Linked DNA regions of Parasedimentitalea psychrophila. The main gene of each other region encodes a partner of the protein of the gene in region 2 in a complex. Links are inferred from orthologs where the notes say so. Each region holds a gene or a part of one and is shown on either strand. Other genes may lie near its edges.

Region 1 (3,097 bases), 400 kb from region 2 along the record:
CAGCACCTGGCGCGCGCCATTGACCAGAATATCGACCTGGTCGAACGCATCGATGGTGGCGGACAGCAGGTTTGCAATGGTCAGGCGCTCGCGCAGGTCGCCCGCAAAATAACGCTTACTGCTATCCTCGGGCTGATCGCCCAACTCGCGGATCAGCCCAGCCTCGTCTACATCCGCAAACATCACATTTGCACCGGCCGCGACAAACTGCTTGCCGATCGCCAGACCAATACCATTGGCTGCACCGGTCACAATGGCAGTCTTGCCGGAAATGGAAAAGGACATCTTATGGGGCTCCGTCGGGATAATGCAGAGGTCAGGGTAAACCGCATTTGCCTGCTTGGGAACCGCAACCGTTAACCCGGCTAGCGGCGCAAGCGTTTTGGGCGGTGGGCATGCAACACTTTGAACCGCTTATCACCGGCGATTTCCGTCACCTGCACAAACAATTCAGCCAGGGTCGTCTCGTAGGGCAAATGCCGGTTCGCCACCATCCACAGGCTCCCCGAGGGCGTCAGCACCCGCGCAGCTGTGGCGATAAAGGCCTGCCCCAGCGAGGGCTCGGCCTTGCGGCCCGCGTGAAACGGCGGGTTCATAATGACCCCATCCTGCAGCTTTGGCGGCTTCCACCCCCGCGCGTCTGCCCAATGAAACTGCGCCCGCGGGTCAGTCACATTCCGCTTGGCACAGGCCATTGCGCTGTGATCGGCCTCAACCAGGTGCAGGTTTTCGATGACGGTGTCACGCGGCAGCAATTGCGCCGAAAGATAGCCCCAACCGGCGCCCAGATCCACCAGGTTGCGGCCCAGCTTGCTCGGCAACGACTCTGCCAGCAGACGCGAGGCCGGGTCGATGCCATCTGCCGAGAACACCCCCGGTGCGGTGGAAAAACCATCGACCAGAGTGAAATCTTCAGCCAGCCAATCGGCAAAAACCTGCCCGTCAGCGTCAACCCAGAAGGTTTTACCATGCGCCTTGGAGATCGCGGGTGACGGCTCTGTCAGCTTTCGGACCGCCTTGTAGAGCGAATCGATGCCATCCGTTTTGGCCCCGTCAATCAGCACCGGGCCGCTGCTGGCGGCGACGGCCTGGGCCACCAGATGCCGCGCCAAGGCTTTGGCACGGGGCAGGAAAACCACGGCAGCGGCGATCTCGGTGCCCGGCTCCAGCGCCGCCACACAGTCATAACCACGATCGGCAAAGACATCATGATCGGCGCGCATCGGCTGCACCACCAACACCTGGTCGCGTGGCAGCGCTGACAGGTCGTGCTCCTCCCGAGGCAGGAAAACGGCGATCTTGCCCGTTGCGGGCACAACAAAGCCACCTGACGCGAGCGCCAGAGATAGACGGATGGACATGCGCAGAGCCCCTTATTCTTCTTTTTCCATGGTACATTGCAGCGGGTGCTGCTGTCGGCGGGCAAAATCCATCACCTGGCCAACTTTGGTTTCGGCGATTTCATGGCTGAAAACACCAACCACCGCCAGACCTTTTTTATGGACCACCAGCATGATCTCAAACGATTCGGCATGGGTCATGCCAAAAAACCGCTCCAGCACCATCACCACAAATTCCATCGGCGTATAGTCGTCGTTCAGCAGCAACACCTTATATCGTGGAGGGCGCTGGGTCTTCGGCTTCGTCTTGGTGATGACTCCGGTATCCGTAGAGTCATCTGACTGGTCCGACATGATATGGGGCAGCAAGGTCATTTGAGGTTTTATCCGGGTCAGGCCTAAGAGTTCGTCCCCGCTTATATAGCCTCTATGTCGGCGAGGAAAAGAGAAAGCGAGCAATACAATGGCACCCGTTTTCACCACCACCGGTTTTGATGCGGATGATTGGCTCTGGCACCACCCGCGTTTCTTTCGGATTGCGCAACAAAAATTCACCGAATTGCGGAGGGACCACGCGCCTGTTGATCCGGCTGAGGGGATCACACACCCGTTGATTCAAGCTGGCGGGGGCGCGCGCAGGATGATGGTTGGAAATTCGCTCCGCTCGGTGGTAGCGCCGATGAGTGTGGCGGGGGATGGGCCCCCCATATGCCCCACAATTCCCCGCAGCCGGACCTCGGGCCACGAATACCAACACGACGTCGGCCCGGCTGTTGTGGCACGAAGGCACCAGTTGAATAAAAAAATGCCTATATTCATGGTAACACTCTCTTAACGAACACCTCATCTAGTGTGCGGCCGCGCGTAGACCCACCGCATGTCGACCGCTGCGCTGGATGCTTTTAACACCACGCCAAAGCTGTTGTTTTTTCCAAAGCCCGCATGTGTTAACTTCCGGTTAGGTAAAAAGTCAGCCGGAAAACCGGCGGCATGAGGCAGACATGGCAAATATCGCGCAGGTTCGGTGCATCCGTCCGACCCGTTTGGGTTTGGGTATTCTAACAGCATTCTGGCTGGGCATTGTGATGCCTTTGGCCGCCAATGCCGCGCCTTACGCGGCGATGGTGATGGATGCCCGCACCGGTAAGGTTCTTCACTCCCGCAACGCCGACACCCGGCTGCATCCGGCCTCACTGACCAAAATGATGACGCTGTACATCGTCTTTGAGGCGGTGCGGAACGGCGAGATTTCACTGGACACCAAGATCAAGATTAGCCGCAATGCCACCGCTGAGCCGCCCTCAAAGCTGGGCCTCAGAACCGGGCAGAAAATCGCGCTGCGATATCTGATCCGCGCTGCAGCGGTGAAATCCGCCAATGACGCAGCCACCGCACTGGGAGAGGCCATCTCGGGGTCCGAGGCCGCGTTTGCGCGCCGCATGACCCGCACCGCAAAATCCCTGGGCATGACCCGCACCACCTTCCGAAATGCCCATGGGCTGACCCAGTCCGGGCATCTGTCAACGGCACGGGATATGACCCTGCTGGGGCGCCATATGCTATATGATTACCCCGAGTATTATAACTTGTTCTCGCGGACCTCGACGGATGCCGGGGTCAAGCGGGTCAACAACACCAACCGGCGCCTATTGGCCGCCTATCGCGGTGCAGATGGCATCAAGACAGGATATACCAACGCAGCCGGTTTCAATCTTGTAGCCTCTGCCAAGCGCGGCAACGAGCGCATCATCGCCACG
Region 2 (3,287 bases):
TAACACCACGCCATTGCCACATTCCTTGCCTGCCGTGGCAGCGGTTGGCCCGACATCTGCCACCCCGTCGCGCATTCCGCGCACCACACCGGGGGCGGAAGCCAGCACAGCAACGCCACGCTCCATGTCGGCCAATGTGGGAAGGCGGAAATCAGTGCCGTTATGGCCATCATAGCTCAGCCCGCCGCAGTGATAGTCGGTCACAGCCGGGCCGGGATCCCGGTCAACCTGGTGCTGGATGAAACAAGTCTGGCCAAGGGTGCAGTCAAGGGGCAGGCGCAACATAAAATCGCTCGCCCCCACAGGGGGGGCGAGCGTGAGTATCAGGGCCAGAAGGGCAAGCCGTAGCATCAATCCGCGGTGAGCAGCGGTGGCTTGTCGCCCGAGATCCTTGGCTTGACGGGGCCTTCGATGCGCAGATCCAGGGCGCCATCCTTGATGCCAACCTTGACCAGCCCGCCTTTGGCGAGCTTGCCAAACAGCAGCTCTTCGGCCAGCGGTTTCTTGATGTACTCCTGGATGACGCGGGCCAGTGGCCGGGCCCCCATCTTGTCATCATAGCCCTTGTTGGCAATCCATTCGGCGGCCGGGCGGGTCAGCTCGATCGAGACATGGCGATCCAGCAATTGCGCTTCGAGTTGCAGCACGAATTTTTCGACCACCTGCATGATCACTTCTTTGGGCAGCGGCGCAAAGGAGATCACCGCGTCCAGACGGTTGCGGAACTCTGGCGTGAAGGTGCGTTCAACCGCGGCTGTATCCTCGCCCTCGCGGCGGTCCCGGCCAAAGCCAATGGCCGATTTTGCCATTTCCGAAGCGCCGGCGTTAGAGGTCATGATCAGGATCACATTGCGGAAATTCACCGTGCGGCCATTGTGGTCGGTCAGCTCGCCGTGGTCCATCACCTGCAGCAGGATGTTGAACACATCCGGATGTGCCTTTTCGATCTCGTCCAGCAGCAACACGCAATGCGGATGCTGGTCAATACCGTCGGTCAGCAAGCCACCCTGATCAAAGCCGACATAGCCCGGAGGCGCACCGATCAGGCGTGAGACCGCGTGTTTCTCCATGTATTCGGACATATCGAACCGCAGCAGTTCCAGCCCCAGCATATCGGACAGCTGTTTGGCCACCTCGGTTTTGCCGACGCCAGTGGGGCCGGTGAACAGGTAGTTGCCAATGGGTTTTTCCGGTTCGCGCAGGCCGGCACGGGCCAGTTTGATCGCCGAGGACAGGGCGCCAATGGCCTTGTCCTGACCAAACACCACCCGTTTGAGGGATTTCTCCAGATCTTTCAGCACTGCGGCATCGTCCTTGGAAACCGACTTGGGCGGGATGCGGGCAATCTTGGCCACCACCGCCTCGATCTCTTTGACACCGATGGTCTTGCGGCGCTTGCTTTCGATGATCAGATGCTGGGCGGCGCCGGCTTCGTCGATCACGTCAATGGCGCTGTCGGGCAGCTTGCGGTCATTGATATAACGCGCCGCCAATTCCACCGCCGTCTTGATAGCTTCCGAGGTGTATTTGGTGCCGTGATGCTCCTCGAAATACGGTTTTAACCCGCGCAGGATCTTTACTGAATCATCAACCGAGGGCTCATCGACGTCGATTTTCTGGAACCGACGCGCCAGGGCGCGGTCCTTTTCAAAGTGCTGGCGGAATTCCTTGTAGGTGGTCGACCCCATGGTGCGCAGCTTGCCACCCTGTAGCGCGGGTTTCAGCAGGTTCGAGGCATCCATTGCCCCGCCCGAGGTGGCCCCGGCGCCAATCACCGTGTGGATCTCGTCAATGAACAGAACCCCGTCCGGATGGGCCTCCAGCTCGGTGACCACTGCTTTCAGGCGTTCCTCAAAATCACCGCGATAGCGGGTGCCGGCCAGCAGCGACCCCATGTCGAGCGAGAATATGGTGGTTTTCGACAGCACCTCTGGGATTTCACCGGCGACGATCTTGCGGGCAAGACCTTCGGCGATGGCGGTTTTGCCAACACCAGGGTCGCCCACCAGCAGCGGGTTGTTCTTGCGGCGGCGGCACAGCACCTGGATGCAGCGCTCGACCTCCTGGTCGCGGCCGATCAACGGGTCGATTTCACCCTCGCGCGATTTGGCGTTCAGGTCGACGCAGTATTTGTCGAGCGCGCTTTCCTTTTTGTCCTCTTCGGTGACGGTCTGGATTTCATCATCCGGGTCATGGGCGCCGGTTACCGGGCGTGGCTCGCCAAAGGCGGGATCCTTGGCGACGCCATGGGCAATATAGTTGACCGCGTCATAGCGGGTCATTTCCTGGTCCTGCAGGAAATAGGCGGCGTCGCTTTCGCGCTCGGCAAAGATTGCCACCAGCACATTGGCGCCGCTCACTTCGGTGCGGCCTGAACTTTGAACGTGGATCGCAGCGCGCTGGATCACCCGCTGGAAGGCGGCCGTTGGCACCGCTTCGGAGCCGTCGATGTCGGTGACCAGATTGGCCAGGTCTTCATCGACAAATTCCACCAGGGTCTTGCGCAGTTCAGTCAGATCAACGCTGCAGGCCTGCATGACGCGGGCGGCTTCTGGCTCGTCCAGAAGCGACAGCAGCAGATGCTCCAAGGTGGCGAATTCGTGACGCCTTTCGTTGGCCAGCGCAAGCGCGGCATGGATGGCGGTTTCTAGTGTGCTCGAGAATGAAGGCACGGGCGTGCTCCTCTGTCTTGGGTCGGTGGAGAGATCGTAGGTTTACCAATCTTCCCTAGTACCAACCATGTCCTCATAGTGTTAGATTTTGGTTGATACAGCCGTAGCTTCAAGGCTTTTCTTGTAAATAATGGTCACATTCCTTGGAGACGTGCTTTTTTTCACAGCTGGGGGATCCGTCAAAAGGCGTCTTTCCGTTTGCGGATCTCAGTGAAAATCAGTTCTGAATCAATGCCTTCCATGCCAATGGCTTGCTTTAACTTGTCCTGTCCGGCGCGCAGGAACGGATTTGTCGCCAATTCCAGCGACAGCAATGAGGGCACCGTTGCTTTGCCGGTTGCACGTGCTTTGGCGATATCGGCGACGCGGGCCTGCAATGCGGGGTTGTCCGGTTCGATCGTCAAGGCAAAGGCGCCGTTGGACTGCGTGTATTCATGGCCTGAATAAACCACGGTTTCAGACGGCAGCGCCGCCAGCTTACCCAGACTCTGCCACATCTGCGCCGCGCTGCCCTCGAACAGCCGCCCGCAGCCCAGAGCCATCAGGCTGTCAGCGGTAAACAGCGCCTTCGACTTGGGCAGGTGAAAGGCGACATGGCCAATGGTGTGGCCCGGC

Evidence for each region.
Region 1: the proteins of clpA (region 2) and clpS are in contact, whole or in part, in a solved structure (PDB 1LZW), measured with the Escherichia coli proteins. The link is inferred for Parasedimentitalea psychrophila from one-to-one orthologs.

What each region holds. Positions count from the first base shown.
Region 1 is NZ_CP127247.1:2,073,765-2,076,861, reverse strand. Bases 45-2,820 are described here. They hold clpS (ATP-dependent Clp protease adapter ClpS), read right to left. Parts: upstream 1,716-2,820; coding sequence 1,374-1,715; downstream 45-1,373. Other genes in these bases: QPJ95_RS10015 (D-alanyl-D-alanine carboxypeptidase family protein), read left to right, coding at 2,342-2,820; QPJ95_RS10030 (class I SAM-dependent methyltransferase), read right to left, coding at 366-1,361; QPJ95_RS10035 (SDR family NAD(P)-dependent oxidoreductase), read right to left, coding at 45-285. In the rest of the region: more of QPJ95_RS10035, read right to left, coding at 1-44; more of QPJ95_RS10015, read left to right, coding at 2,821-3,097. UniProt on the Escherichia coli protein: Involved in the modulation of the specificity of the ClpAP-mediated ATP-dependent protein degradation.
Region 2 is NZ_CP127247.1:2,471,056-2,474,342, forward strand. The notes cover bases 12-2,977. They hold clpA (ATP-dependent Clp protease ATP-binding subunit ClpA), read right to left. Parts: upstream 2,673-2,977; coding sequence 351-2,672; downstream 12-350. Other genes in these bases: QPJ95_RS12020 (M23 family metallopeptidase), read right to left, coding at 12-285; gloB (hydroxyacylglutathione hydrolase), read right to left, coding at 2,852-2,977. In the rest of the region: more of QPJ95_RS12020, read right to left, coding at 1-11; more of gloB, read right to left, coding at 2,978-3,287. UniProt on the Escherichia coli protein: ATP-dependent specificity component of the ClpAP protease. It directs the protease to specific substrates. It has unfoldase activity. The primary function of the ClpA-ClpP complex appears to be the degradation of unfolded or abnormal proteins.